DNA from 2 places in the Bacillus sp. AC266 genome. Region 1 is predicted to be linked to the other one. Evidence: riboswitches for the same ligand, from Rfam matches in the RefSeq annotation. Region 1 holds a riboswitch; the other holds the start of a gene.
What was found. A riboswitch is a leader RNA that binds a small molecule or an ion and turns the genes downstream of it on or off. The one in region 1 is predicted to bind preQ1.

Region 1 (15,397 bases):
ATTGTAGCATTATCTTCTCATATTGGCTGGGATTACAACAGAGAGGAAATTGAGATGATTTTGAATACGGGTATAGTATATGGTGTAGTAAATGAGAGAGAAGAGCTTATTGCTAGCGCAGCAATTATACTATACGGGGAGACATTAGCCTCAATTGGAATGGTAATTGTACATCCAGATTATAAAGGAAGAGGGATTGGAAAGATAATAACGGATTTATGTGTTAAAAGCGTATTAACTCAAACCCCCATTATGCTTATTGCCACGGATGAGGGGAAAATTTTATATGAAAAACTAGGATTCAGGGCTGTTAGTTATGTTTCTAAATACATATGTAACTCGTACAATGCGAACTACCATTGTGTAGGAAATGAAGAGTATATTGTGAATTATGAAGAACGTGATTTAGAAGAAATAATACAAATAGATAAAGATGCATTTGGAACAAATAGAGAAGAGTTTTTAAAGTATCGAATTATTCAAAGTGAACAATGTATTGTTACAAAGGATGCACAACAAAATGTATTAGGTTACGGTTTAAGTATACAAACGCCAGAAAATAAAATAATAGGACCGGTCGTTGCTAAAAATGATGCGATGGCAATGAGAATGGTACATTATTTAGCAAGAGAGCATCATGGTAAATTAAGAATTGATGTACCAGAAGGAAAGAAAGGTTTCATGAAAGAATTAGAGATTACTGGTTTTCAAAAGGTTAATACCCCACCAATTATGATAAAAAATAGTAATCAATTTTTGAAAAGAAATGGAGAACTATACAGTATTGCAGCGCAAATTTTTGGATAAAAAAGAATCCTTTTGTGAAAAGGATTCTTTTTCGTTAATCACGATATTGGTCGTGAGTTGGCTGAAAGAGGTCTTCCTCGACATCTCTCACCATAGAAAAATGATCAACATTATAATGACCGTGTAGAGTTTTATTATGATGACCAATAATTTGCTCTGCAGACAATACGTCAGAATCAGTTGTGGAATGACCATTTTTAATTAATGTAACGTCAAATCCTTGTACAGTAGCTGTTCTAACTGCGGTGTCAATGCAATGTTCTGTTTTACATCCACCTATAACAATATGATTAATTTTTTCTTCTTTTAAAAGTTCAAGTAAAGAAGTGCCATAGAATGAGTTTGTTGCTGCTTTATTAATAAGGATTGCAGACTGAGGTACTTTAATTTGATTATGTACTTCAAATCCTTCTCCGCTACCAGAAGCAACATCGATATCTCTTACGAAAACAGTAAGGGCATTTGCATCTATTGCTTTCTGTACGGCTGTATTTAGTGTAGATAATAGCTCGGTTTTACGAAAAACTTCATTTTCTTGTTCATTTCCATCCATTAATTCTTGCTGAGCATCGATAATTAATAGTGCTTGTTTCATTCGATATCCCCTTTAATATAAAATAAATTCCACTTTACATATTCTTTTATATTGTAAGGAACTCCTTTTTTTTCTAAGAAGTAGACGATAGATTTACAAAGTTGTCAAATAAATTTCATTCTCATAGAGTATAAAAACATGTATGATAGGAAGTGGAGAATTTTTGAGTAGGTGGGAATATCATGCAAACAGTAGAAGATTATCTTTCATTCTTACATACGAAAGGATTTAAATTATCAGAGGAAGCACAAGGATTTATTATGTTCGGACAAGGATATACTGGTGCATCTGATGGGATTGTGAACGTAGCAATAGAAGCGACGATTAAACATCAATTACAGTTTGATGGCAGTTATTTTGTTGCGTTATTAGAACGATTGAAAGAAGAAGAAATTACAGATAAAAAAAGCGCTAAGGCTTTTATGCGGAAGTTACAAGCATAACTTCACGCAGCCTGCGCTTCTTTTTTTGTTTTGGAAGGTAATTCAACAAAAACCATACCTAGGAAAATACATAGACATCCAATAATAGCAGAAATAGAAAGCTGTTCATTTGCAACTAGAACGCCTGTTAATGCAGCAAAAACGGGCTCCATTGCGAAAATAATTGCTACTCTTGTTGGAGAAGTATGTTTTTGTGCCGATGTTTGAATGAAAAAAGCAATGGATGTCGCAAATAGGGAAGTTAGAAATAGAGCGAATAAAAAGGATTGATTCGTCCATAGTGAAACTGAAAATAATTTTTCCCAATCTTCAAACAAAAAAGCGCAAATAGAAGAAAATATACCGACAGCTAATACTTGAGAGGTGCTTAGTAATAAAGGTGATATTTTCTTAGAAAAGAAACCGTTAACAAGAATATGGGCAGCAAAAGCAACTGCACAACCGAGAACGAGTATATCTCCAATGTTTAATTGAAAAGAATCACCAGCCGTTAATAAGTATAAACCTGCTGTTGCTACAGCAATGCCAAGTACGATGAAAATGGTAGCTTTTTGTTTTAAAAAGATAAAAGACAAAATTGGTACCATAACGATACTAAGCCCTGTTAAGAAACCAGCTTTTGAAGAAGTTGTATAAAGTAAGCCGAATGTTTGTAATAAATAGCCAACACATAAAAAGAATCCAACAATCAATCCAGCGAGACTACTCTGTTTTATATCTTGTTTTGAAGCTTTTTTTGAGAAAATCATTTGAACGAATAATAAAATAATTCCAGCGAATAAAAAGCGAATCCCATTAAAAGTAAATGGACCAACGAAAGACATAGCATTTTGGACGACAACAAACGTAGCTCCCCAAATAAAAGAGACAAATAATAAAGCAAGAGGAGCAATCCAATCCTTTTTCACACTCATACCCCCGTTAATTTTGTAAGATAGCTTTCCTAGCCAATTCATCAGCAACTTTATTTTGACTACTTGGAATCCACTTAATAAAAAAGAGATCGAAACTTTTTATGTACTGCAGTGCTTCCTCTAATAGTGGTGCAAATATTTTATTTTTTGCGTATTCTTTTTCGACAGCTCGCTCGACAAGCTGCGAATCGGTACGAAAAGAGACAATGTTATAATTATGCTCCGTGCAATATTTTAATGCCGCAAGTAAAGCGTGGTATTCTGCTTCATGATTGGACATTGTCCCAAGGGGCAATGATAACTGTACAGCTGGTTGCACCCCTTTAATAAACACTCCTGCACCAGAAGGACCAGGATTTCCTTTTGATGCACCATCAATATATACTTCAATCAAAATGAGAAACCTCCAAATTATAAGATGATCCCCTACTTATATGTTTCTTTGAAGTAGGGGATAGAGTACTTTAGCCGATTGTAATACTATAACGACATGTAAATGTTTCATTCGCTTGTAAAGATTGAATTCCTTTTTTTTCCTTGAAATCTTTTGCCGGATTTACTTCATCAGCAATACCGTACCAAGGTTCAATACATAAGAAAGGTGCGTTTTCGCCTGGTGTCCATACGCCGACAAATGGGAATCCGTCAAATTCTACTTTTACAAATTTATTATGTTTATGAGAACGAATAGAGATTTCATTCGTATTCATATTTTCAAAAATAAGCGCATCATTTTTGAATAAATCGTATGTAAGTGGTAATTCATTCGTATTTTCAGCAATTAATTGTTTTTTACTTGAAAGATAAGGTCCTTCTAATACGCTTGTTTCTAAGCGTTCAGAACCATTAAATGCTAAATGATAATCAGTAAATGATTCGCCCTCTAATAAGGGGAAGTTGAAACCAGGATGTGCTCCGATTGAGAAGAACATCTCTTTTGAAGCAGGATTATTTACTTCATATGTTACATGAACGATTTGTCCGTCTAGCTCATAAGAAACGAGTAATTCGAATTCGTATGGGTATTTTTTTAATGTTTCTTCATTACTAGTTACAATATAAGTGATTTTCGTTTCACTTTGTTCTTGTACAGAGAATGTAAGATCACGAGCAAAGCCGTGTTGTGTTAAAGAATACGGTTTACCATCTACGTAGTATGTATTATCTACTAATCGGCCGACAATTGGGAATAAAATTGGTGCGCGGCGCCCCCAATAAGTAGAATCGCCTTGCCATAAGTATTCAGTGTTATCTTCTTTTAAGCGAACGCTTTGTAATTCTGCACCTTTGTCAGAAATGGAAACGATCACTTTTTCATTTTGAATTGTTGCTGTCATGAAGTGAAACCTCCTAAAACTTTCATATGTTTTATTATACGTTTTCTAAAAGAAAAAAGGTAGTTAATGATAGGAATCTATTGACGAGAGAGTGTCTATTGCGTAGAATATATTCTTGTTGCTTAAAAAACGAATAACGTGGTTCGAAACCATCCCACGTAAAAAAACTAAGGAGATTTTGTCATGAATATAAGGACATTAGTCGGTAATGGTATTTTAGCGGCATTATATATTGCTGTTTCTATGCTTATTCAGCCATTTGGCTTTACCAGTGTACAGTTTCGTATTTCAGAGATGTTTAATCATCTTGTTGTATTCAATAAGAAAGCAATTTACGGGATTGTATTAGGTGTATTTTTAACGAATCTCTTTTTCTCACCTATGATCGCTTATGATTTAGTATTTGGAGTAGGGCAATCCATTCTTGCATTACTTGCAACTATTATTTCTATGCGCTTCATTAAAGGTGTTTGGGCTCGTATGATTTTTAATACAGTTATTTTTACAGTCACAATGTTTATGATTGCAATTGAACTTCATCTTGCGTTTGATCTGCCATTTTTATTGACATGGCTAACTTGTGCAGTTGGTGAATTTGTTGTAATGGCAATTGGTATGCCTGTAATGTACTGGATTAATAAGCGAGTGCAATTTGAAAGATTTATACAATAGATGAAAGAGCTGTCCTTACTTAGGATGGCTCTTTTTGTATGTGATTAAATTGTATATAATACTGTGACTCTTGATAAAATATAATAAAATAAATATAAGAAGTCTTATAAAAGGGGAATCTAGTATGAAATATAAAATACATTGGTTGTATAAAACGAAGCGTGGTTTACAGACTGAATTAACAACAGATTATATGAACATAGAAGAAGTACTTCAATTTGCGGAGGATTTTGAGAAAACAGGTAGGGTGAAAGAACTTTTATTTTTCGATGAAATGGACGCGGAATGGTCATTAAAAGAAATGAAAAAACTGAGTAAGCAAGTGGAGGAAGATCCGCAAGAAATTCAAGTTTATTTTGATGGTGGTTATGATGTACAGACGAAAGAAGCTGGGGTTGGTATATGTGTATACTATAAAAAAGGAAATACAGATTATCGAATTCGTCGCAATGCATACATAGAAGGCATATATGATAATAACGAAGCGGAGTATGCAGCATTATTATACGGGATGAATACACTCGGGGAATTAGGAATTAAATATGAAGCAGTTACACTTCGTGGAGATTCTCAAGTTGTACTGCAGCAATTAGCTGGTGAATGGCCTTGCTATGATGAACATTTAAATCATTACTTAGATCAAATTGAACAAAAAGCGAAGCAAATGAAATTAAAGCTTATTTGTGAACCGATATCTAGAAAACAAAATAAAGAGGCACATCAATTAGCAGCGCAAGCATTAGAAGGGACGACAATTGATAGTCATAAAGAAATAACCGAATAGAGAGGTGCACACGTGAAGAAGAAGCAACTCATTACAGAGGTAAATGACTTATTAGAAACGTATTGCGGAGGGTGTTTCCTGCAGGAACATAATCGGAAAAATCATAGTAAATACTATGCCCATTCTTTTTGTATACGGCAATGTACGGTTGGAGAGAAGTTGAAAAAGTATGGAGAGCAATTGTCATAAAAAAACATCCAGAGAATTTTCTCTGGATGTTTTTTAGTGCTTCGCTTCATGTAATTGATGCTCGCATTTACTTAATTTTTTTTCTTCATTCATTAGAAATGGCTCATCTAAATCCGTTGCAACGGATTTCATGATTTCAAGCTGAGAACGAGCCGATTCTACTGCAGTAGTGGCATGCTCTAATGTGTCTGGATCCATTGAAATTGTTGCAGAACCTACCATTTTTTGTGCAGTTTCTACACGGAATTTTACCTCTTCAAAATCATTTACATGTGACCCCATTGTTATTGCCTCCTTTTTATTTTGCGCATTTCACATAGTTTTTGCTCTGGAAAACGGAAATATACAAAGGAATAACAAAGGAGGTTACCAAGTAAGGTAACCTCCTGTCATATGTGGGATTAAAGTTTTGCTACGTTAGCAGCTTGAGGTCCACGGTTTCCTTCAGTAATGTCGAAAGATACTTCTTGACCTTCCTCTAAAGCTTTGTAGCCGTCGCTTTGAATAGCAGAGAAATGTACGAATACATCTTCAGAGCCTTCCATTTCGATAAATCCAAAACCTTTTTCATTGTTAAACCATTTTACTTTTCCTTGCATGTCACAATTCCTCCTAAAAACGATTCCTTTTTTCATTTAGTGAAATTCATTAAAAAATAATAAAAATAAAAAATGCTATATTATCGAATATTCTGCTAAATGATTAATTTAAATATACATGAATTGGTAGAATTTAGTCAAGTAAGCGTTTTTAAAATTTTGTATTTTGAATTAATTTTTCTCGAATTTTTAAAAAGGTATAGGACAAGCCGAGTATGTAATATTCTTAAGTGAATGCTGTACATAATGAGGTGAAAGAATGGATAAGTCTTATTTATTAGATAATGAAGGGATGAAAAATAGAGTCGACATACCGAATTGGGTTGCAAAAGAATTTCATGATTTTTCGAGTGTCGTGTTAGAACCAACCTTCCCGTGTTATTTCGGTTTAACAGCTTTGAAGAAGAATGAACTTCGTTATTCATTTCTCTCTCATAATGATTGGAGTCATTTGCCCAATACAATGTTAACTTTTTTGGAGCTAATGAAAGAGCGGCCGATTGTAAGAAGAGGATTTTTTCTTTTTGTGGAACCGGAATGTGAAGAAAAATCAATCGAATATTATCGAGATTATTTTTGGAAAGTACTACAATATTTGCATGAACAAGATAATCAATTATGGCCAAAGCAAATCCCGAAAAATCCAGACCATCATTTATGGGAATTTTCATTTGGTGGTGAACCAATATTTGCATTTGGGAATGCGCCAGCTTATAAACAGCGAAAGACTAGGCATTTAGGAAATTCTCTCGTTATTGGATTCCAGCCACGAACTATTTTCGATGGATTAGAAGGAGATCGTCCTAAAGGGTCGTATTCAAGACAAATGGTCCGTGAACGAGTTGAAAAGTGGGATCAGTTGCCGAAGCACCCTAACATTAGTCACTACGGCGATCCTAATCATCGTGAATGGAAACAATATTTCATAGGGGATGATATTGAGCCGATTAAAGGTAAATGTCCTTTTCATCATAGAGTAGAGAAATAAGAGCCATCAATTGGATGGCTCTTTTGCATATTTTGGATAAAAAAGGGTATTGTATTAGTGAATAATTTTTATGAAAGCTAGTCTATTTTCTTTATTTGCATCATTACTTAATAGTAAAAGAAGTAGAAAGGATAGAGCGATGTTTGGAGCAATTATACAACAAATAGTATTAGGTATTTCATTAGCTGCACCTGTAGGTCCGATTAATATTGAAATGTTAAAACGAGGAATTGAACGTGGATTTTGGCATGCGTGGATTGTTGGAATCGGAGGAATGACTGCTGATATTTTGTTTATGCTGCTTATTTATTTTGGTTTATCTTCTGTGTTTATGTATACATATGTACAAGCTTTTATGTATTGCGCTGGTTTTTTCTTGTTGTTTTATTTAGGGTTTCAAAGTGTAAAACAAGGAATTTCTCACTCTAATATGGAATATAAACAAGAAGAGATAGGTGGACTTAAACAATCTTTTATGGCAGGATTTCTAATTGCGATATCCAATCCATTAAATCTCGTTTTTTGGTTTGGTATATATGGAAGTACACTTAGCTCGTTGCTTACAAAGGTAACGAAACAAGAAGCTTTTTTGTACAGTCTTTGTATTATTGTTGGTATTATTTTGTGGAATTTAAATATTGCTTTTTCTGTACATTTTGGAAGAACTTTATTAAAGAAAAAAGCACTTGGCTATATTACAGCCGGAGCAGGTATTATTTTAGTAGGATATTCTATCCATTTTGCATACAAAGCTTTACAGTTGTTCATATAAGATTGAAGGGGAGATTTTTATGTATCGAACCACTATTGACGGAAAAGAAATTATCATCACTTTAGCACCAAAAATCCGAAAAGAAATTACTGATAGGAATCCACTATATGAAGCGGTATTTAAAAATGCAGCAAGGTTACTGCAAACGAAACAACCAACGTTTGCGGTAAATCATGAAGTATTTGGTCTCATTATTGGAGAAGTACAAAGAGGAGAAGTAACAGTGTTTGCAGTAGAACACATTATTCCGAAGCAAAATATATTTGGTCCGAACACTTTTTTCTCGACAATAGAACAGCAGGCAAATTTGTAAAGTGAATAGAATAAGAATTAAATAGAAAAAAATGGTCGTAACGATATGTTGCGGCTGTTTTTGTGGAAAAGGGGGAAGTAAGATGAAGAGAGTGGTGAAAGAGTTTTTTTTACAACATGATATTGTTATTATGTATAGTGTTCTATTAATTTTTATTATTATTTTAAAAATGCAATTTTTCACATGGATTGGTATGTTAGCGTGTATGTTTGGGATTGTTTTTTATACGTTTAACGAATATATGACACACCGTTTTTTATTCCATTTAAAGCCGCCTAAAAACGCATTTTTATTAAAAATGTTAAGAAGATTACATTATGATCATCACGTATATCCAGATGATTTAAAACTTTTATTTTTGCCTGTATGGTTTAGTATACCTAGCTTTACTATATATTTACTTATAACGTATGGTATTACAAAAAGTGTTACTGTTACACTTTCATTCGGAATCGGAATGATTATCATGCTCCTCGTTTATGAATGGAAACATTATATTGCACATAAACCGATTCGTCCCTTCACTAAGTTTGGAAGATGGCTAAAAAAACAGCACATATTACACCATTATAAAAATGAAAAGTTTTGGTTCGGAGTTTCAAATCCAGTATTCGATTTTATATTTGGAACACTTAAAGATGGAAAAGACGTTGAATTAAGTGAAACAGCTCGTAATTTAGAAAAGGAGACAAAGAAAGAAGTAGTGCGATAAGCACTACTTCTTTCTTCTATTTTAATGGGAATAAAAGTTTAATCGAATCAATCAAATTTTATGTTAAAAAAGTATATTGGAAATTTAGGAGAAAATGACGAAAAATGTCTATCGAAAAATCTTTGCAGGAATGTACGGATTGTCTAAAATGAAAATAAGTTTCTGAATATTTATAAAATTTAGTCTTTGTGTATGCAAGGGGAATTGTATTTTAAGTTAAGAGAGGGGACCAGAGAATGAAACGAGATGATACGTCAGCACGTAAGTTAAAAAATGAGGTGAATTATACAGAAGTTGTTCAGTCTGAAGAGTTTCAATTGTTATTAAATACGAAAAAGAAGTTTATCATTCCAATGAGTATTTTCTTTTTAAGTTTTTTTATAGCACTACCTATTTTAACATCGTATTCAAAGGTGCTTAATACACCGGCGTTTGGTAATGTGACATGGGCATGGGTATTTGCTTTTGCGCAATTTATTATGACATGGTCATTATGTATGATTTACAGCAAGAAAGCCGAATCCTTTGATGAAATTTCGCGAAAAATTCTGCAAGATATGCAAAAAGGGAGGGGCTGACTTTGAATACTACTGCGTTTGCACTATTTTTAATTATTGTCCTTGGTACGCTCGTCATAACCTATTTTGCATCAAAAAAAACGAAAAATGCGAGTGAATTTTATACGGCTGGAGGGGGATTAACTGGCTGGCAAAATGGTCTGGCTATTGCTGGGGATTACATGTCTGCTGCGTCATTTCTTGGTATAGCCGGAGCGATAGCGTTAACTGGGTTTGATGGGTTCTTTTATAGTATCGGCTTTTTAGTTGCTTATTTAGTTGTTCTATATCTTGTCGCAGAACCGCTTAGAAATTTAGGGAAGTACACGTTAGCGGATATGATTGCGGCACGTTTTGATGCGAAAAAAGTTCGTGGTATAGCAGCGCTTAATACGATGACGATTTCAATTTTTTATATGATTGCACAATTAGTTGGTGCGGGTGCACTTATTAAACTATTATTAGGTATTGAATATACAACATCTGTATTAATCGTAGGTACACTTATGACTGTGTATGTTATTTTTGGAGGAATGACAGCTACGAGCTGGGTTCAAATTGTAAAGGCTGTACTACTTATGGCAGGGACATTTATTATTTCTGTTATCGTTTTCTCCAAATTTAATTTCAGTGTGACTGAAATGTTCGCTCACATGAAAACAGCTACTCCATTAAAAGATTCGTTTTTAAATCCAGGAGTAAAGTATAAGGATGGTCTTGATACACTTTCTTTAAATTTAGGACTAGTCCTTGGTACAGCGGGATTACCACATATTCTTGTCCGCTTTTTTACAGTACGTGATGCAAAAACTGCACGTCAATCTGTTGTATATGCGACGTGGTTAATTGGCGCGTTTTATATTATGACAATTTTCTTAGGGTTTGGGGCAGCAGCGTTTGTAGGAAATGAGGCGATTATTAAAGCAAACCCTGCTGGTAATATGGCAGCACCTTTATTAGCAAAAGCATTAGGCGGAGATTTCTTATTTGCTTTCGTATCAGCAATTGCTTTTGCAACTATTTTAGCTGTAGTAGCAGGACTTGTGTTAACAGCAGCATCAGCATTCGCGCATGATTTTTATAATGAGATTATCCGTAAAGGAAAATCAACGGAAAAAGAGCAAGTGTCAATGGCTCGTTATGCGTCTATTGGAGTAGCGATAGTATCTATTATACTTGCTTTATTTGCTCAGACATTAAACGTAGCATTTTTAGTATCACTAGCATTTGCGGTTGCAGCGAGTGCAAATTTACCGGTTATATTATTTACAATCTATTGGAAGCGTTTTAATACAACAGGAGCAATTTCTGGTATGATTGTTGGTCTTGTATCAGCGATTGTTCTTGTAGCGTTAAGTCCAAATGTTTGGAACCCAGTAGCTGGAAAAGCTATTTTTGTTGGAGAAGCGATATTCCCATATACGACACCTGGAATTATTTCGATCCCACTCGGGTTTCTTGCAGCATATTTAGGAACTGTTTTCTCTAGTAAGAAAGAAGATGCAGCGAAATTTGATGAAATTCTTGTGAAATCTAATACTGGTCATGGTATTAGTGATGCATCTTCGCATTAAAAAAAGAGGAGCTTTTCGAAATATAAGAAAAGCTCCTCTTTCTTTTGACATTTTCTTATAAATATTACTTTAATTTTGGTAGGATTTGTCTTGTATTTGTGGAATGAAAATAGGCAGGGAGAAATTTAACTCATCATGGCACCAGCGCAGCTTTGTGAAAAATAAGTTGTTATGGAAGGTGGAAGAAATGATGAAGACAAAACAAACCGATGAATTATTAGCAAAAGATGAGCAATATGTGTGGCACGGAATGCGTCCCTTTAGTCCAAGTAGTACAATGGTAGGGGCAAAAGCAGAAGGGTGCTGGGTTGAAGATATACAAGGAAAAAGATACTTAGATGGTATGAGTGGTCTTTGGTGTGTAAATAGCGGATATGGAAGAAAAGAGCTTGCAGAGGCAGCTTATAAGCAATTGCAAACATTATCATATTTTCCGATGTCACAATCACATGAACCAGCAATTAAGCTCGCTGAAAAGTTAAACGAGTGGCTTGGTGGAGAGTATGTTATTTTCTTCTCTAATAGTGGATCAGAAGCGAATGAAACCGCTTTTAAAATAGCAAGACAATATTATGCTCAAAAAGGTGAACCGCATCGTTACAAATTTATGTCACGTTATCGTGGTTATCACGGAAACACAATGGCAACGATGGCGGCAACTGGCCAAGCACAACGTAGATACCAATATGAGCCATTTGCTTCAGGTTTTTTACATGTAACGCCTCCAGATTGTTACCGCATGCCAGAAATGGAATCACAAAATATTTATGATGTAGAATGCGTAAAAGAAGTAGATCGTGTTATGACATGGGAATTAAGTGAAACGATAGCAGCATTTATTATGGAGCCAATTATTACAGGCGGAGGTATTTTAATGCCGCCACAAGACTATATGAAAGCTGTTCATGAAACGTGTCAAAAACACGGAGCACTACTTATAAGTGATGAAGTTATTTGTGGTTTCGGGCGTACAGGAAAAGCATTTGGGTTTATGAACTATGACGTTAAGCCTGATATCGTTACGATGGCAAAAGGTATTACGAGCGCATATTTACCATTATCAGCAACAGCTGTAAAAAAAGAAATTTATGAGGCATTTAAAGGAACAGGAGAATATGAATTCTTCCGCCATATTAATACATTTGGTGGAAATCCAGCGGCTTGTGCATTAGCGCTTAAAAACTTAGAGATTATGGAAAATGAAAATTTAATTGAGCGCTCTGCACAAATGGGTTCGCTTTTATTAAATCAATTAAAAGAAGAAATCGGAGAACATCCACTTGTTGGTAATATTAGAGGGAAAGGGCTATTAGTTGGAATCGAACTAGTAAATGATAAAGCGACGAAAGAACCAATTGATAACGACAAAATTGCAAGTGTTGTAAATGCTTGTAAAGAAAAAGGGCTCATTATTGGGCGTAACGGTATGACAACAGCAGGATATAATAATGTCTTAACATTGGCACCGCCGCTCGTTATATCAAGTGAAGAAATTGCTTTCGTTGTTGGTACGTTGAAGACGGCGATGGAGCGTATTTAATTAATTGAGCGAGCTGTAATATACAGCTCGCTTTTGTTTATTACGTGAAATAGGATAGCTTTTTAAAGGAAGGGATATTAATGGAGAAATATGACCCTAGTAAACATTATCACATCGGATATTATGAAGATGGATACGATTTAGAAGTGACAGCGTATAAAAGAATAAATGAACCAATTTGGGATGCCTATATTCCACACTATGAGGTAGATGATTTTTACAAAAAAGTGGAGGAAATGAAGCTAGGTGAATATATAGATGATTATGGCATTAAGGTGTATTCATTTAGTAATGATATCGATGATGAAGAAGCACGAACTATGTTTGAAAACTGGTTAAAAATGAATGGAATTGTTTAAAGATAAAATGAAAAAGGAGATTGCTATCTTATAAGATAGCAATCTCCTTTTATTATAGTAAACTTATTTACTTGCTTTCATTGCTTTATCTTTTGCACCAAAAGTGTATTTTAACATTGGTGGTGTAATCATTGTAGTTAAAATAACGACAATAACGATAGCTGTAAAGTAATCTTGTGCTAATAGGCCAGAAGAAAGTCCTGTTCCTGCGATGATAAGTGCAACTTCACCACGAGAAACCATACCAGCACCGATAATTGCAGAAGACTTTGCATCAAATCCAGTCATTCGTGCACCGAATCCACAACCAATTAGTTTTGTGAATACAGCGATAACTGTTAATGCTAAGATGAACCAAATTTGATCGCCAATACCGTCAAATGTAATATTCATACCGATACTAACAAAGAATACTGGAACGAACATAGCGTAAGCAATTGGTTCTACTTTCTTTTCTACTTCATGTTTGTAGTTCGTTTGAGAAATAGCGATACCAGCTGCGAAAGCACCGATAATACCAGCAATTCCTAATAGTTCGCCGAAGTATGCGAATGAGAAACAGATGATAAGCGCAGCACTAACGATAGACTCAGATACGCGAAGCGGTGATAACCAACGCATGATTGCTGGAACACCTTTCCAACCAATTAAAATGATAGAAGCAAAGAATACTACTTTCTTCAAGATAATCATTGTTAAGTTAACGTCATCTGTGCCTAAGAAGCTCATTGCAAATGCTAATAAAATAACAACAAGAATGTCATCAAATACAGCGGCTCCAAGCATCGTCGTACTTTCACGTGTTTTCATTTTACCTAAATCACGAAGTGTTTGAACGGAAATACTAACACTTGTTGCACATAGAAGTAATCCTAAAAAGACAGCATTCCCTTGTTCCATACCGACAACAAGACCGGCAACGTAACCACCTACGAATGGAAGAACGATACCTCCAAGTGCAACAGCTAAAGAAGAATTACGATTTGCGTTTAATTCTTCTAAGTCTGTTTCAAGTCCTGCCATAAACATTAAAAGAATAACTCCGACATTACTTAATTGTGTTAGAAGCTCTGAATTTTCAATCCATCCGAATATAGCTGGACCGATAACGATACCAACAATTAATTTACCGAGTACAGAAGGTTGACCTAATCTAACACTAAGGTCACCAGCGAGCTTTGTACTTAATAAAATAAGTGCAATCTGAAAGAAAAATTCGAATTCCATTTGATCCTCTCCTCATCATTTTTTATTTTTATCATACGATTTCTCGGAATTTGCCTAATGATAATATGTAAAGATCCATTAAACAAAGGGTCTGATTACGAGTTCTTTTGAACTTGTAATTTGAACCTGTAATTAATATATAATAAAATTTATTAAAAATCAATGAAAAAATAGCAGATTTTCATGAGAGGATTCGTTTTAGAAACGGGGGATATAGATATATAATAGGAAGTAATAAAGTTTACATATAATGAATGGAGAAAGAAAAATGTTATTAAATCAACGTTTTACAATTGGAGAAATGGCGAAAATGCATAATATAGCGGAATCTACATTACGTTATTATGATGAAAAAGGGATTTTTCATCCGTCAATTGTTGACCCTCAAACCAATTATCGTTATTACACAATTGATCAGTTTTCACTATTAGATACGATTAAATTTTTACGCCAATTGAACATCCCGTTAAAGGAAATAAAGAAATATATTGATGAACGAAATCCATCTTATGCACTGAATTTACTTGAAAAACAACAAGAAATGATGCTGAAAAAACAAAGAGAAATCGAGTATGCTTTGGCAAAAATGGAACATAAAATCCATTTAATGAAGAAAGCGACGAAATCTGAAGCAAATCAAATTATTTATAAAAAGATACCGAAACGAAAAATTACAGCAATTGCAGTTGCACCAAATACAACGGATGATATGTTTGAATATTATATCCATTCGTTGCAAAAAAATATGAAGCAAATTGATAATAGTTTATTTTCAGGTGATATCGGTGTAACAGTTTCAAAAAAAGCATTAATGCAAAATGAGTTTCAAGCATATAACAGTGTGTTTATTTTATTGGATTACATGCCTTTTGAAGCGCATACTTCAGATGAAATAAAAGAAGGGATATTTGCCTGTTCTTATCACCATGGACCATATGAAGAAACAGACGCAACGTATACGGAATTATTAAAGCACATTGATAACGAAGGATATGAAGTGTGCGGAGATGCACTG
Region 2 (15,397 bases), 240 kb from region 1:
ACCATTGGTAGAAACAAATAATCCAATAACGCGGACCATCCAACAAGAAACCCAAGCCTTGCACTAATTGTCTTCTGTGTATACGTATAAGCAGATCCTGCGGTAGGAAAAGCCTTTACCATTTTGCCGTAGCTTGCAGCGGTAAACAACATCCCCGCTAATGCAATAAGATAAGCTCCTGGAACATGACCACCCGTTTTTTCAGAAACGATTCCAAATGTATCAAACCCAACCATCGGTGTCATATACCCGACCCCTAGCATAACAATTGACCAAAGCCCTAATGAACGTTTTAAACCAACTACTTTCCCCACCTATCATTCCTCCTACGTTCTCTATCTAATTTCCATTTAAAAATCGACAATCAAAAGGAAGCGTTTTCAAATAACTATATATCACACCGAGTATTACCTCCCTTTTTGTTACTTTTTAAATATTCATGCAATTTTCAAGCCAAAATTTCTAGCATTTGAAAATTCAATACTAGAAAGAACGTATAGGTGGAGTTGGTCCTCATTTCTTCTCATTTTTTATTCATTTTGACATAAGTTATTCAATCTCTCATACGACTAAATATGAAAAATACAACTTTAATCCTTGTTTTTTCATTCCCACTTCCTCAAAAATTGGGCTTTTACAAGATTAAAATATTCCCATGAAATAATAACATTATGTAAACTATTCATAGCAAAAAAGCTGTCTTTTCTATAAAGACAGCTTTTTCTATAACACTATATTAAAAATTGAATACGAAGTCATCGTCTGCTAACTTTTCAACATTCGTTGCTTTTACGTAACCATTTCCTTTTACAGAGAAGAAGTCATGGTTTTTCGTATCTGTACGTAAACCATTTAAAACGATTGGGTTAATTTCTTCTTCCTCAAACTTCGGCTCAAGTCCTAAGTTCATAAGTCCTTTATTCGCATTGTAACGAACGAAACGATTTACATCCTCTACAAGACCGATAGAAGTGTAAATTTCTTCTGTATATGCCAATTCAATTTCATACAGTTCCATTAATAACTCTTGCGTTTCCGTTTGTACTTCTTGTTGCTCTTCTGCAGAAAGTTCTGTGAAGATTTGTTGTGCTAAAATACCAACGAATACGCCGTGAATTGACTCGTCACGAATTATTAAGTTAATAATCTCACCACTTGCCGTCAATTTACCTTGACCCGCTAAGTAAAGTGGATAGAAGAATCCACTATAGAATAAGTAACTTTCTAAGAACACACTTGCTACCATTGCCATGTATAACTCTTTTTTCGTTACTTCAGGCTTTAATAAGCGACGATAGTAACTAGTAACAATACCAGCTTTTTTCTCAAGTAATGGATGGTTATCTACCCATTCAAAAATATCATCAATTTCTTCTTCAGTAGCTAACGTTGTGAAAATATGGCTGTAACTCTTCGCATGTACTTCTTCCATAGCGCCCATGAAAGCTAATACACTTTTCGCTTGTAAATTTTCAAGATGAACAAGTACAAGTGGCATCCCTTCGCCACCTTGTTTCGTATCTAAAAGTGTTAAACCACCTAATACACGCTTATAAGCAATTTGCTCTTCTTTTGATAATTGTGCCCAAGTATTTTTGTCAGAAGACACTGCGATTTCTTCTTCTGTCCAAAACTGAGCGATGTTTTGCTTCCAAAACATTAAACTAAAATCATCTTCTTTTTTGTTCCAGTTTACCGCACGCATTAAATCGCCCCTTCTCTAAATAAACATAAAAAATTGATAACTAAGCATGAGCAGGGTTCAGAAAAACCCTGCTCATAATGTCTCACTTTTTATATTAAACGGTACAAGCCACGCACTCTTCCACGCTTAATTTACGTGTTCTCGTATAATAAAGACTCTTCAAGCCTTTTTTATGTGCATAAATGTAGTAACGTGCTAACTCACGTGTTGAAATATCACTATTAACATAAAGAATTGTACTAATTCCTTGGTCAATATGTTCTTGAACTTCTGCGATTAAATCAATTAATTTAAACTGATTCATATCATAAGAAGATTTATAGTACCAGAACGTATCTTTTGATAAATACGGCATTGGATAATATGTTGTCGCATTCGCATACGTTCTTGATTCAATTTGACTTACGATTGGCATTACGCTTGAAGTTGCATTTTGAACGTAACTGATCGATTGTGTCGGAGCGATTGCAAGACGATATGAGTTGTATAAACCATTCTTCTGTACTTGCTCTTTTAAACTTGTCCAATCTTCTTTTGTTGGAATATGAATTCCTTCAAATAATTGCTGAATTTTTTCAGTTACTGGGCTGTAATCTGTCGTTTCATACTTTTCAAAGTATGTGCCGTTTGCATAATCAGACTTATCGAAGTCTTTAAATGTTTCGCCTTTTTCTTTAGCGATCTCCATACTTTTCTCAATCGAGTAGTAATTTAACATCATAAAGAATGTACGAGCGAATTCTTTCGCTTCAGCACTTTCATAAGCGATTTTATTTTTTGCTAAATATCCATGTAAGTTCATTGCTCCAAGTCCAACTGAATGAAGCTCATCATTTGCTTTTTTCACAGTTGGGGCATTCGGAATGATCGTCATATCAGAAACAGCTGTTAAAGCTTCCATTCCCGCATGAACTGCTTCACGAATTTCTTTATTTTCCATTACGTTTACGATATTTAACGATCCTAAGTTACAGTTAATATCACGGCGGATAATGTCTTCTGTACCGTAATCATTTATTTCAGAAGTTTCTTGTAGCTGGAAGATTTCTGTACATAAGTTCGACATCTTCACAGTTCCAATATCCTTCAGTGGATGCTGGTTATTTGCATTTGATTTAAACATTAAGTATGGGTAACCAGACTCAAGCTGAATCATAGCAATTTTAATAAGCATATCACGCGCACTAATATCTAGTGGCTTCTTCTTCACTTTCGGATTGCTCATTAATTCATCGTACATTTCGTCGATATCTATATCATCTAAATGTTTTCCGTACTCTTTAAATACTGTATAAGGCGCGAAAACATGGAAAGGTTCGTTTTTCTCAGCAAGCTCAAAGAACTTACTTGGAACGATAATTCCGATTGATAGAGACTGAATACGGCTCTTCTCATCGGCATTTATTTTTTTGGTATCAAGGAATTCAATAATATCCCAATGGAAAATGTTTAAGTATACTGCACCTGCACCTTTTCGTTGCATATTGTTACTCCATATCGTCAAAACGTATGGGGGATAGTCATTTCTGCTATCCTCTCTATATCGCTATAGAGTTCAGACCATATCTTCTTCTCGCCAAATTCTTCATTTAACCATTTATCATATGTTTGATGCACATGAATATGGCATAAACTATAATAAATGTATACACCCTTTGAATTTGGTTGTTTTGAGAAGCCAGGTTCGAGCTACTTAGTCACCTACATAGCCACTTGGTCGTTGAACCTTCTCCTTATCTAATAAATTTAGGAGCTCGGCTGCTGATTTCCTGCAATCTTGGATTTTCAGGGTTCGCTACGTAATTTCTTCGTAGTATCCTACCTTGATATACTCAGGCGTTCCAGCAATTGACCTGGTTTTATAGTTGAGCCATAAAGTTAACCCAACTGATTCGCATACGAAAACGAATCTTCAAGTAATTTCATAACAGGTACTACACCACTTGCGGCGTTATCAATACCTTTAATTTGCTCACCACGTGCACGTAGCTTAGATAAGTTTAAAGCTACTCCACCACCGATTTTCGATAATTGCATTGCAGTATTAATGTTAAAGCCGATTGAATTTAAGCTATCATCCATCTCTAACAAGAAACAAGACACCATTTCTCCTCTTCTGCTTCGTCCCGCATTTAAAAAGGTTGGTGTCGCTGGTTGGTAGTTTTGTTTTACAATCATGCTTGCGAAGTGTTTTGCCTTCGCAACATCACCGCGTCCTAAGTATAATGACACAATTGCTACACGATCTTCATAGCTTTCTAAGTATTGTTTTTGATCATTCGTTTTTAACGCATAATCTTTATAGAACTTAGATGCTGCCATATAAGATTGGAACTCGAAGTTTTCACCATAAGCGATGTTATAAACTCCTTCTACTTCCTCCAAGCTATACTCGTCCAGAACGTTGTAATAGTAATCATGTTCTTTCATATACTCCATTCGCTCTGCCACGCTATTAAAATGAACGGTATTCTCTCTAGCTTCTTCCATAAAGACTTCTAATGCCTCTTTATCTTTATGAAGCTGATAAAAACCGTCCTGCATTTGCGTGATTTCATTATTCAGTTCAATGTGTCGCAATCTCCCGCACCCTTTCTTTAAAATATTCTACATCATTATTTGTTCCAGATAACTCAAATTTTGATACAATAGGCACTTCATATTTAGTAGAGATTTTGTCAGCACTTGCACCAAACATGTCTCCCCAATTACGATTGCCACTTGCAGATACGCCTTTTAATTTTTCATTATTGCGTTCTAAAAAGTCTAAAACACGTTCCGGTACATTTCCAAAACCTGTTGTATACGTAATAAGAATAAAGTCTTCATCTAATACTAGAGCTTCATCAATTTGAACGGCCGGCATATTTAATTTGTGAATGAAACGCTTCACGTTTCCTGTCATAGAATCATATGCAACTAACATTTCCGACCCTCCCTCTCCAATCTATATTCTCTGTATGTCGTTTCTTGATTTCTCTATATATTGTATTACGTTTCAAAATAAGACACAAGATATATGTATAAATTCTTTCTTTTTTTAAATTTTACTTTTCGACATGACCGTCGATTTTTTTCAATACAAAGACTATGAAACAACATTCTAAAACTCATGTCAATAAAGTGCTTTTCAAAAAAGTTGTCAACGAATTTAACCTTATTTTTAAAAAAGTTACCAATATTTTTTGTCATAAAACAGTAAATGCTGGAGTAATATATTTCTCCAGCATCACGCAAAAAAGAACAGATATTAAACGATAATCTGTTCTAACAAACGATTACATTTATCAATTTTACTTTATTAAATATTATACATATTCTTTCGTTCCTCGTTACATACTAAAAGATAACTATTATAGAAAAAGATTATTATTATGGAACTTCAATTTATTTATGAAAAAAATTATTCAGGGTGCTCAATACGCAAAATATCTCTTACAAATATATGATGTGGATTCTCATCTTTATCGAGCATTGTACATATAGGAGCTTCTTCATCAAAGTATACGATCATTCCTTCTACGTACTGATATGTATGTTGAACTTGTACCGTTACTTTAATTTCTACTGCTTGTTCATACGCCCTTTTTATTTTCTGAAGCATTTTTGCTGAACATTTTCGTTTCTCTGGATACATAACCATTCCCATAAACCTATTCCCAGCTCTATCTTTCCACATATAATCCCAATGCGGCAATATGCCTTGTTTAAAATCCCCCATAATTCTCCTCTCCTTTATCTTCTATTTATGAACGTGGTGTTTCTGAATATGTATAAATTACCTGTCCACCGCGCTGTGCGTTCCCGATAATATGTTTAAAATCTTCTCGATTCACAACAACTTCTCTGAACGTATAAAATACATCTTTCTTCGCAACATACTCCTTTATTTCATCATTTTTCAGCTGATCCAAAATTGTATTTGCTAATTGTTTATCCATGTATTTCACCTCTCTGCAATATTTTATTCTATCGCATCTTCTATAGGTCCACAACGGTAAAATTATCCCGTTACTATTATGTAATTCACTTTCATTATTTTTATATCTATATCACTTTATTATATTCGCACTAAATATCATATACTAACATAGCTACTTCTCTATATCAAACTTTTTGATGCCCTGTATAACAAAGTTCCAAATCACTGTTTGATATTTTATTTTATGCTACAATATACATTTAGAACTAGGAGGGATACTATGATTCGGAAAGCAAAAAAGACAGATGCGGTAGAAGTAGCACCTTTATTGTATAACGCTCTGCACGAAATTGCTGAAAAAATCACAGGTAGCACAGTTGAAGCAAAAGTAATACTAGGACTTGAAACATGGTTCGTAAAAGAAAATAATCGATTGAGCTATGAAAACTGTTTAGTGGCTGAACAAGGTGGAAAGGTAGTTGGGGTTATTGTCGTTTATCACGGTAGTGACGCTGAACAACTTGATGCACCAATCCTACACTACTTAAGAGAACTACATGAAGACGAATCCATTACGTTAGAAAAAGAAGCTGAACTTGATGAGTATTATATTGACACGTTGTCAGTTTCAAGTATGTACAGTGGACGTGGTATTGGCTCTAAATTAATCGATGCAGCTGAACTTCATGCAACTGAAAAAGGGCATGAAAAAATCGCCTTACTTGTTAATTTAGAAAACAAACGCGCTTTTTCACTATATGAAAAACTTGGTTTCAAAGAAGATAAAACCGTTATGCTCGTCGGTGAACCGTATGCCCATCTAATAAAACCATTACGGTCATTGGTTTCTATATCTTAAAAGGACAATTCTTTTTTACTTGTTATGCAGGGAAAGAGGCTGCCAAAGGGACAGCCTCTTTTAAATTAATTTTGTATTTAATACATTTCCATCCATCGCCTCATGAAATGTATACGTTGTACATCCCCATGGCTTCCTATGGAAAATAGGCGAACCAGACCACCCCATTGCCCTCAGTTCAGTCCCAATCATCACATTAAAATAACTATGACCTACAAGGGCAATATGTCCATGTACGAGCGCATAGCGGTGCAACATATTAGCGGCTTGCCTTGCTCTTTCTCGTACTTCCTTATAAGACTCAACCTCTTTGCTATAACCAACTATCCATCGTGTACGTCCAATAAACATCCATACATTCGGTTTACATTTCAACCATTTTGGAGCATAAAAACTCGTTGGAACTTCAGCTTCCCTAAAAAGAGGATTTTGCACAAAAGATAGGGAATCCAATAACTCAGCCGCTGACTGTACAGCGCGCCTTTGATCACTTGTTACAACCAGTTTCGCTGATTCAATCGCCTCAATTGTTTCAATTGGTATAGGAGTTTCTTTTACTGTAGTCCCTAAATCATATTGCTTCATCCATTCACGAAATGAAATAATTGTCATTGGCTCTATAGTACTGTCCAAACGACCATGACGAATAAAAGAAATTCGCATTCTTTCCACTCCCCATTCATCACTTACGAACTATATTACGTACTTTTTTTATTGCCATCATACCATGCATAAAAAGAAAGTTATATATCCCCACCACTATCATGTGTTATCGAAGTGTGCACACCATCCAGTCCATCAAAATATGTAGTTGTTTCATGACGACGCACTTTCTTCAACTGTATATATGAAAATAAAAATAATAAAATCGCTATAAAGCTCCCCACAATTTCAAACATCATTTTCCAGCCCCTAATTTCCCCCACTTTAGTAGGTCATTGTATCTTTTATTATACTCCCGTATAAAGATGTATGCATTTTCATCATTCCTCTCCTAAACAATATTTTTTACATATTTCCTTACAAAAAGTGAATATTTTTCGAATTTTTACTTTGGAAACATTTACAAAGTAGTAAATATAGTTCAAAATAAGAAGAAATAAAAAAGCCCAAATTATTCTTTTTTTGGGAAAACTGGAACAAGGAGAGTTGCTTATGCAGATCGCAGAAACTGGAGATATCATTGAATTTAAAGGTGGAATGCAAGGCCGTGTTCAAAAGGTAAATCAAAACTCCGTTATTGTTGATATAACAATTATGGAGAATTTTAGAGAACTAGATATGGAACCTCTTACAGTTGTAAGCCATAAAAACTATACTGTCATTAATCAACATGCATAATATAATAGAAAGAAAGGATCTGTATATCATACAGATCCTTTCTTTCTATATTAACGATTATCGATCTTTTCTGGATATAAATCGTGATTCATCATGCGGTAGTCTGCCATTTTCTCATACTTAGTTCCTGGGCGGCCGTAGTTACAGTAAGGATCGATTGAAATACCACCACGTGGTGTAAATTTCCCCCATACCTCAATATAGCGTGGATCCATTAATTTAATTAAATCATTCATAATAACGTTCATGCAATCTTCGTGAAAGTCACCATGATTTCGGAAGCTAAATAAATATAGCTTTAAAGATTTACTCTCTACCATTCTTTGTTCTGGAATGTAGCTAATATAAATTGTTGCAAAATCTGGTTGTCCTGTTTTCGGACATAAACTTGTAAATTCAGGACAATTGAATTTTACAAAGTAATCACGGTTTGGATGGTTATTATCAAATACCTCTAAAATTTCCGGGCTATATTCAAATACATATTTTGTATTTTGATTTCCTAATAATGTTACATCTTTTAAATCTTCATCTAATCTTCCTGCCATTTTAAACATCCCTTCTCATTATACCCCTCGTTTATTTCCCCATACTAACGCATGAAGCTGAGGCAGTACTTTCGCATCATTCATTTCTTTACAATTCACAGCTTTTTCAATAAGCCACTCATATTTTTCTAATAGTTTTTTTATAAGCACCGCATCATCCACTGTTTTCGTATCATCATTCCCTACTTGTAAGAAAAATGGTACATTCGGATAACGCTCGTGCATCTTAACTGCATATTCAAAATCTTGATCATCGAATACTACTACTTTTAAACTAAAATCTTTCCCTGCTAGTTTATGAATAACAGAATCTAACATCTGAAAATCTGTTTTCATAGTTGAACTTGGTGGTTTTGGAGAAATCGTTACCTCATCAATTTGAAGCAACCAATCTTGCCATTTACTCCCTTGCGTTTCTACCGCTGTTCGCATTCCATTCTCCTTTAATATAGAAAGAAGAAATTGCATATTTTTCAGCAAAACAGGATTTCCACCCGAAATCGTAACATGAGAAAAATTTTCTCCACCAATTTCTACAAGCTCATTCCAAATGTCTTCCGGTGTCATTTGTTTAATTTGATCTTTGGCCGATCCATCCCATGTAAAAGCAGAATCACACCAAGCACAGCTATAATCACAGCCCGCTGTACGGATAAACATTGTCTTTTGTCCTACAACCATCCCTTCTCCTTGAATGGTTGGACCAAATATTTCTAAGACGGGGATTTTACTCATCGAGCATCCACTCCCGTCTTACTTCCGCATAACTAGTCGGCGTCTCAAAAAGACGAACAAATTCAACACGAGCTCCCTTATATTCGTTCGCACGATTATCTTTCGTTAATGCTTCTGCCATCTTTTCATAAATCCAAACGACCATATTTTCAGCAGTCGTATTCATTTCTGGCAATGTTTCGTTTAAATAACGATGATCTAAATAAATTTCTATTTCATTTTTCCAAATCTCTTTTATATCTCCAAAGTCAATTGCAAGGCCTATTTCATTTACATATCCGCTAATTCCAAATACGACTTTATATGTGTGTCCATGTAAATTTTTACATTTCCCTTCATAGCAGTGTAAATGGTGCGCTGCGTCAAATGTAAATTCCTTGCTGACCATTACTCTTTTATTATGATATTTGAGTTGTTCACGCTGAATATCCTTGTCCATTTTTTGCAAATTTTCTACGATGCGAAATCCAAAAAAGTTATCCATTAGTTGCTCGCTCCTTCGCGTTCTTGTAGATACGTATCTAATCCCACTTTACGAAGTTGACATGCTGGACATTCACCGCAACCATCACCAATGATTCCGTTATAACATGTTAATGTTTTTTCTCTAACAAACTCAAATGCTCCAAGTTCATCAGATAATTTCCATGTCTCTGCTTTATCAATCCACATAAGTGGTGTATGAATAACAAACGGATAATCCATAGATAAATTTAATGTAACGTTTAATGATTTCACAAACACGTCACGACAATCTGGATAACCACTGAAATCAGTTTCACATACACCCGTTACAATATGACGTGCTCCAACTTGTTTTGCTAATACAGCCGCAAATGATAAAAATAGTAAATTTCGTCCATCTACAAATGTTGATGGCAATTCACCTTCTTCATGTGTAATCTCCATATCCGTTCTCGTTAACGCATTTGGAGCAAGTTGATTTAATAGGCTCATATCTAGTATCGTATGTTTAATTCCTAGCTCTTTCGCAATTTCCGCTGCACAATCAATTTCTAATTTATGACGTTGATTGTAGTTAAATGTTACAGCTTCCACTTCTTCAAACTGCTGTATCGCCCAAAATAAACATGTTGTACTATCTTGTCCACCACTAAAAACAACAACTGCTTTTTCTTTTTTCATTTCACTCATTCTCCTTCTCTACTACGAATAAGAAGAAAGAACGTTCTTGAACTGTCACAATAAAAAAACAAAACAATACCTAATGATATTGTTGTTTCCATAGTTTTTTATAGAGGGAGTTCGCGAACCTCTCCCATGCAGTGCACGGAATTTCTTCTTTCATTGACAAAGATTATTGTAACATATTGTATACTACCAGAAAAAATTTCTGATTTTTTCCGCTATTTCGCATTTCATTTATTTCATTTTATAGTATGATTAATTTAATGTTAAAAGAGAGGAGGCATCCCACTGGAACTCTTTATTATTTACCTCTTTTTAAATATATTATCTATTCTCGTTACAATGCTCGTATATCATTTATTTTGGAATCAGAAAGGGAAACGATCTCCTAAATTAAATTCAGCCATATTTATTGTATTGTGTTGCCTCGCTACCATACTATGTATCACTTTTGCAGCAAAAACAAATAATGGTTTTCAGTTCGACATGCGACATATCGTATTAATTGTCGGCACGTTAACGGGAGGGCCTATTGCTGGTGGTTCTATTTTAGCTGTATTAAACATTTATCGCTTTTTATTGGGAGGAATAGGTGCGTTTCCATCCTTTATCGCTTCTATTCTCCTATTTATTGTTCTACTATTAACATACAAATTTTTTAATCGAAGTTCTAATCATATAAAAATAACACTTGCTATTTTTTACAGTCTTACTTATGGATTTGGTTGGATACCATTTTTCCTTGCAAGTGTTACAAATGAGGCAGATTATATACCACATATCATTGTGTACGAACTATGTACGATGATTGGTACGATCCTTATTTTATATTTACTACACATATTACAAATGCAAGTTCGTCTCCAAAATGAACTTATGAACGCTGAGAAATTTCATTTAATCGGCGAAATGGCAGCTTCTATCTCTCATGAAATTCGTAATCCTTTAACTGCAACGAAAGGTTTTTTACAACTTTTACAGTCAGATGCATGTTCTGAGAAAGAACGAAAATTATATATCGACATAGCCATTAATGGTATCGAACAAGCAAATCACGTTCTTACAGACTACTTAACTTTTGCAAAACCGAGTATTGAAAAAGAACAAAAATTACAAGTAGAGGAAGAATTACTTCATGCGTTGTCTTTGATCACACCTCTCGCCAATTTAGCAAATGTTCGTATAAATTATATAAAACAAAGTACATCTTTCTTTATCGCTGGCGAAAAGCAAAAACTGAACCAATGTTTATTAAATATTTTTAAAAATTGTATTGAGGCTATGCCTACAGGTGGCGACCTTATTCTTACATTAGTTCCAGACCATAAACATATACAATTATATATAAAAGATACAGGAGTTGGTATGGATCAAGAACAAATAAAACGCCTTGGATCACCTTTCTACTCAACGAAAGAAAAAGGTACCGGACTCGGAATGATGGTCGTCTTCAGCGTCATTCAAGCAATGGATGGAAAGATTGATATTATGAGCGAAAAAGGTACAGGTACAACTTTCTTATTAACTTTCCCACTCATACAAAAAACGTGATGAACTTCATCACGTTTTTTCTGTTCCTTCAACTAATTCTGCAAAAGCTTTCACTTTCCCATGCGGCTTTTGATTTTCTTTCCGAGCTTTCCAGGCGCGCTCTTCTTCTCTCTTTTTCTTTGACATGCTTTTCAACTCCTTCTTTTCTTTTCTCCATATAGTATTCCAAAATGAGAAAGAAAACTATGCATGAGTAAAAAAGAAAAGAAGCGGTTCCCCACTTCTTTCATTTTAACGCTGTAAAATTGCATGTTTCGCTTCTTTTAGCTGTGTAAGATGTCTTTGTTCGTGTAAATCTAGAAATTGAACCCATTGATATAAATTCAAATCATTAAAAATAGGATGTTTTAATCCATTTTCAAATAATTCTTTTTCATCTATTACACTATGAAGGGCATGTAATAATTCTTGTCGTGAATGTTCTAGTAATTGAATTCCTTGCAGTTTTTTCATTAATGTTTCTGTTGGTTTCATTTGTTGAGGAGCTTCCCTTTTATGTGTGCGATCAAGCGTAAGTTGGAGGTCTTTAAATGGAGCAAGTTTTCTTTCTTTTTTTTGCAAAGCATATACAAGGGCAGATGTGACAGACTGTTCAACTAAATGCAAATGATGCAAAATTTGAATAATACTCCATTTATCACGGCGTGGCTTTACATTCACCTCCGTATCATTTAACATTTCAATTTCTGATAACAGCGTGCTTCGTGTAGACTGTAATGAGTGGACTAAAGTTTCTAAACTAACATCCATATTAGATTGAAGCATAGTGCTTTCCCCCCTTTTGTTGGTGAAAAGGGGCGCTCCCCATTAGAAACACCCCTAAAATAATTCTGAATTTTCTTTTATTATCTCATCATTTTTCTATTATGTCGATGTTAAACATAGGAAAAAAGTGCATGTTTTTTACAATTTTGTGTCGTCAACAGCACGTAACCACGCTTCAATTTCTGTAATTACACTTTTTACACACCCTTCAGCGAATGGTGATGTTAAATTTGCAACTTCTACTAATTCTAAGAATGATTTACTTCCACCTTGTTGACAAAGATTCACATAATCTTCCCAAGCCTCTTGTCTATTATCTCTTGCATGTTTCCAAAATTGCAGTGCACAAATTTGAGCTAACGTGTAGTCAATATAATAGAAAGGTGAGCTATAAATATGACCTTGACGTTGCCAGAAACCACCACGCTCTAAATAATCATTATCTTCATAATCACGATGTGGTAAATACTTCTTCTCTATGTTACGCCATGCTGACTTACGTTCTGCTGGCGATGCTTCTGGATTTTCATATACATAATGTTGATATTCATCTACAGATACACCGTACGGTAAAAATAGAAGTGCTGAACTTAAGTGTGAGAAATAATATTTATCCGCATCTTCTTCAAAGAATAACTTCATCCATGGCCATGTAAAGAATTCCATACTCATTGAATGGATTTCACATGCTTCATATGTTGGCCAATTATATTCTGGAATTTCATACTTACGACTTTCATATACTTGGAAAGCATGACCAGCTTCATGTGTTAATACATCAATGTCCCCAGACGTTCCATTAAAGTTTGAGAAGATGAATGGCGCTTTATAATTCTCGATATATGTACAATATCCACCACCAGCTTTTCCTTTTTTCGCAACTAAATCTAATAAATCATTATCGAGCATGAAATTAAAAAACTCATCTGTTTCAGCTGATAATTCTTTATACATCGTTTTCCCGTGATTAATAATCCAATCGGCATCGCCTTTTGGAGTTGGATTACCTGTAGCAAACTCAAAGTTTTCATCATAATAAGCGAGCTTTTCTACACCAATGCGTGCTTTTTGTCTATTTCTTAACTCGGTTGCAACTGGAACGATATAATCTAATACTTGCTGACGATAGTTCGCTACCATTTCAGCATTATAATCTGTACGATACATTCTTGCATATCCTAATTCAACAAAGTTTTTAAAACCAAGTGTTTTTGCGATTTTCGTTCTCACTTTAACAAGCTCATCATAAATACGATCTAACTCTTCCTCGTTCTCAGCTAAAAATCCGTAGTATGCTTCACTTGCTGCTTTGCGTTCACTTCTTTCTTTTCCTTGCATAAACGGAATAAGTTGCGATAACGTTCTTTCTTCTCCTGCAAAGTCAATCTTTGCAGATGCTAATAACTGTGTATATTGCGAAGACAATTTATTCTCTAATTGTAAATCTTTCACTACTTCATCTGAATATGTTTTTAAATCACATTCAGCTAGAGCAAATAATTGCTTTCCATAATACGCTTCTAATTCTTCGCGGAATGGAGAATGAATTAACGCATTATAATACTTTGTACCATACCCTTGTACAACTGGAGAGAATTCATCAAAGAAATCCTGCTCATCCTTATAAAAGGCATCTGTCGTATCAACAGAATGACGAATGTAACAAAGGTTCCCCATTGTACCAAAGTCATTACGAATTTCGTTAATTGAATTGATAACTTGTTTTTGTTCTTCTACAGTTTTTGCGTTATCAAACTTCTCTAAAGCAACAGTAAATTTCCCTTTTAATTCTTCAATATTTGGCCGTTTATATTCATAGTCTTTAAATGACATGAACGAGCCCCCTCTCCATTATATGCATCATTATTATAATTCAATTCTTACTTACAAATCTCCTCTTATTCTTCAGCAAAATGCGGTAGATGATGTCATAAATACATGCACACAAAAAAGCCTTGGATTTCTTTATCCAAAGCTCCTTTGGAACATATCATCATTTTTCATACTTTCCAATTTTTTTCAATAGCTCGAGTAATTCATCCTTCTCATCCTTCGTTAACATTTCAAAAGACTGATATATAACTTGCTCATGACCTGGAAAAATAGAAGCAATAAAGCTCTCTCCAGACTCCGTTAATTGTGCATAAATAACACGCCTATCATTTGGACATGGAATTCGTTTTACAAGCCCTTTTTTCTCTAGCTTATCTACAACGTATGTAATGCTGCCACTAGCTATTAAAATACGCTCACCGATTTGCTGAAGTGGTTGGCCTCCTTTATGATATAGTAATTCTAATACAGCAAACTCAGTTGGATTTAATCCGTTACTTTGTATGGATTTATTTGTAGTATCCATAACAGAACGATGTACACGGGATAATGCAATAAATACTTTTAAAGATTGAGAAATGTCTTCTCGCTCATTATTTGATGTCATACCATTTCAACCCTTCACTTAAATTCTCCGCAACAAAAAGAAAAGCAACGTAGCACTTCATTACAACTTCCGAATGAATATTCACTCATTCCTTTTCCTTTCCCTAATGTAATGCAAATGATTCTTGAATAAAAACATGACAATTTTAACATAGTTTATATATAATGATAATAAAAAAAGAAGGAGTACCAAATTTGAAAGTCAAATTACAAAGCATAGTTTTTTACATACTGCTTGTTATACTGCCAACGATAGGGATTGGTGCCACATTTTTTTCATATCACACTTATCAAATGAAACAGGCAAACAAACTATCTGCTCACACTGTTCTCTTTTTATATAGAGACTATTTAGACCATCACCTTGGTGAAGCTATATCTGC

Region 2: another riboswitch for preQ1. It lies ahead of queC (7-cyano-7-deazaguanine synthase QueC); the one in region 1 lies ahead of AC0IXC_RS14820 (QueT transporter family protein).

What each region holds. Positions count from the first base shown of each region.
Region 1 is NZ_CEEDEC010000003.1:302,087-317,483, reverse strand. It holds gene AC0IXC_RS14850 (GNAT family N-acetyltransferase) at 1-807, shown strand, start outside; gene AC0IXC_RS14845 (cysteine hydrolase family protein) at 842-1,402, opposite strand; gene AC0IXC_RS14840 (DUF6123 family protein) at 1,585-1,845, shown strand; gene AC0IXC_RS14835 (DMT family transporter) at 1,848-2,753, opposite strand; gene AC0IXC_RS14830 (reverse transcriptase-like protein) at 2,767-3,153, opposite strand; gene AC0IXC_RS14825 (aldose 1-epimerase family protein) at 3,224-4,096, opposite strand; PreQ1 riboswitch class I at 4,229-4,273, shown strand; gene AC0IXC_RS14820 (QueT transporter family protein) at 4,280-4,768, shown strand; gene AC0IXC_RS14815 (ribonuclease H family protein) at 4,893-5,552, shown strand; gene AC0IXC_RS14810 (zinc-finger domain-containing protein) at 5,565-5,741, shown strand; gene AC0IXC_RS14805 (DUF2564 family protein) at 5,775-6,023, opposite strand; gene cspB (cold shock-like protein CspB) at 6,143-6,340, opposite strand; gene AC0IXC_RS14795 (YqcI/YcgG family protein) at 6,600-7,328, shown strand; gene AC0IXC_RS14790 (LysE family transporter) at 7,468-8,100, shown strand; gene AC0IXC_RS14785 (hypothetical protein) at 8,120-8,413, shown strand; gene AC0IXC_RS14780 (sterol desaturase family protein) at 8,496-9,125, shown strand; gene AC0IXC_RS14775 (DUF485 domain-containing protein) at 9,362-9,703, shown strand; gene AC0IXC_RS14770 (solute symporter family protein) at 9,706-11,256, shown strand; gene AC0IXC_RS14765 (aspartate aminotransferase family protein) at 11,447-12,796, shown strand; gene AC0IXC_RS14760 (DUF3986 family protein) at 12,877-13,155, shown strand; gene AC0IXC_RS14755 (cation:proton antiporter) at 13,219-14,382, opposite strand; gene AC0IXC_RS14750 (MerR family transcriptional regulator) at 14,651-15,397, shown strand, end outside.
Region 2 is NZ_CEEDEC010000003.1:545,838-561,234, forward strand. It holds gene AC0IXC_RS16045 (APC family permease) at 1-314, opposite strand, end outside; gene nrdF (class 1b ribonucleoside-diphosphate reductase subunit beta) at 737-1,705, opposite strand; partial or broken gene AC0IXC_RS16055 (ribonucleoside-diphosphate reductase subunit alpha) at 1,800-3,185, opposite strand; partial or broken gene AC0IXC_RS16060 (ribonucleotide reductase N-terminal alpha domain-containing protein) at 3,587-4,285, opposite strand; gene nrdI (class Ib ribonucleoside-diphosphate reductase assembly flavoprotein NrdI) at 4,272-4,631, opposite strand; gene AC0IXC_RS16070 (hypothetical protein) at 5,109-5,426, opposite strand; gene AC0IXC_RS16075 (hypothetical protein) at 5,452-5,646, opposite strand; gene AC0IXC_RS16080 (GNAT family N-acetyltransferase) at 5,908-6,486, shown strand; gene AC0IXC_RS16085 (histidine phosphatase family protein) at 6,547-7,149, opposite strand; gene AC0IXC_RS16090 (hypothetical protein) at 7,230-7,388, opposite strand; gene AC0IXC_RS16095 (YkvS family protein) at 7,642-7,827, shown strand; gene queF (preQ(1) synthase) at 7,878-8,375, opposite strand; gene queE (7-carboxy-7-deazaguanine synthase QueE) at 8,394-9,110, opposite strand; gene queD (6-carboxytetrahydropterin synthase QueD) at 9,103-9,594, opposite strand; gene queC (7-cyano-7-deazaguanine synthase QueC) at 9,594-10,256, opposite strand; PreQ1 riboswitch class I at 10,350-10,393, opposite strand; gene AC0IXC_RS16120 (ATP-binding protein) at 10,602-11,810, shown strand; gene AC0IXC_RS16125 (DUF6254 family protein) at 11,820-11,936, opposite strand; gene AC0IXC_RS16130 (DinB family protein) at 12,042-12,575, opposite strand; gene AC0IXC_RS16135 (M3 family oligoendopeptidase) at 12,714-14,408, opposite strand; gene AC0IXC_RS16140 (MarR family winged helix-turn-helix transcriptional regulator) at 14,569-15,015, opposite strand; gene AC0IXC_RS16145 (DUF3149 domain-containing protein) at 15,210-15,397, shown strand, end outside.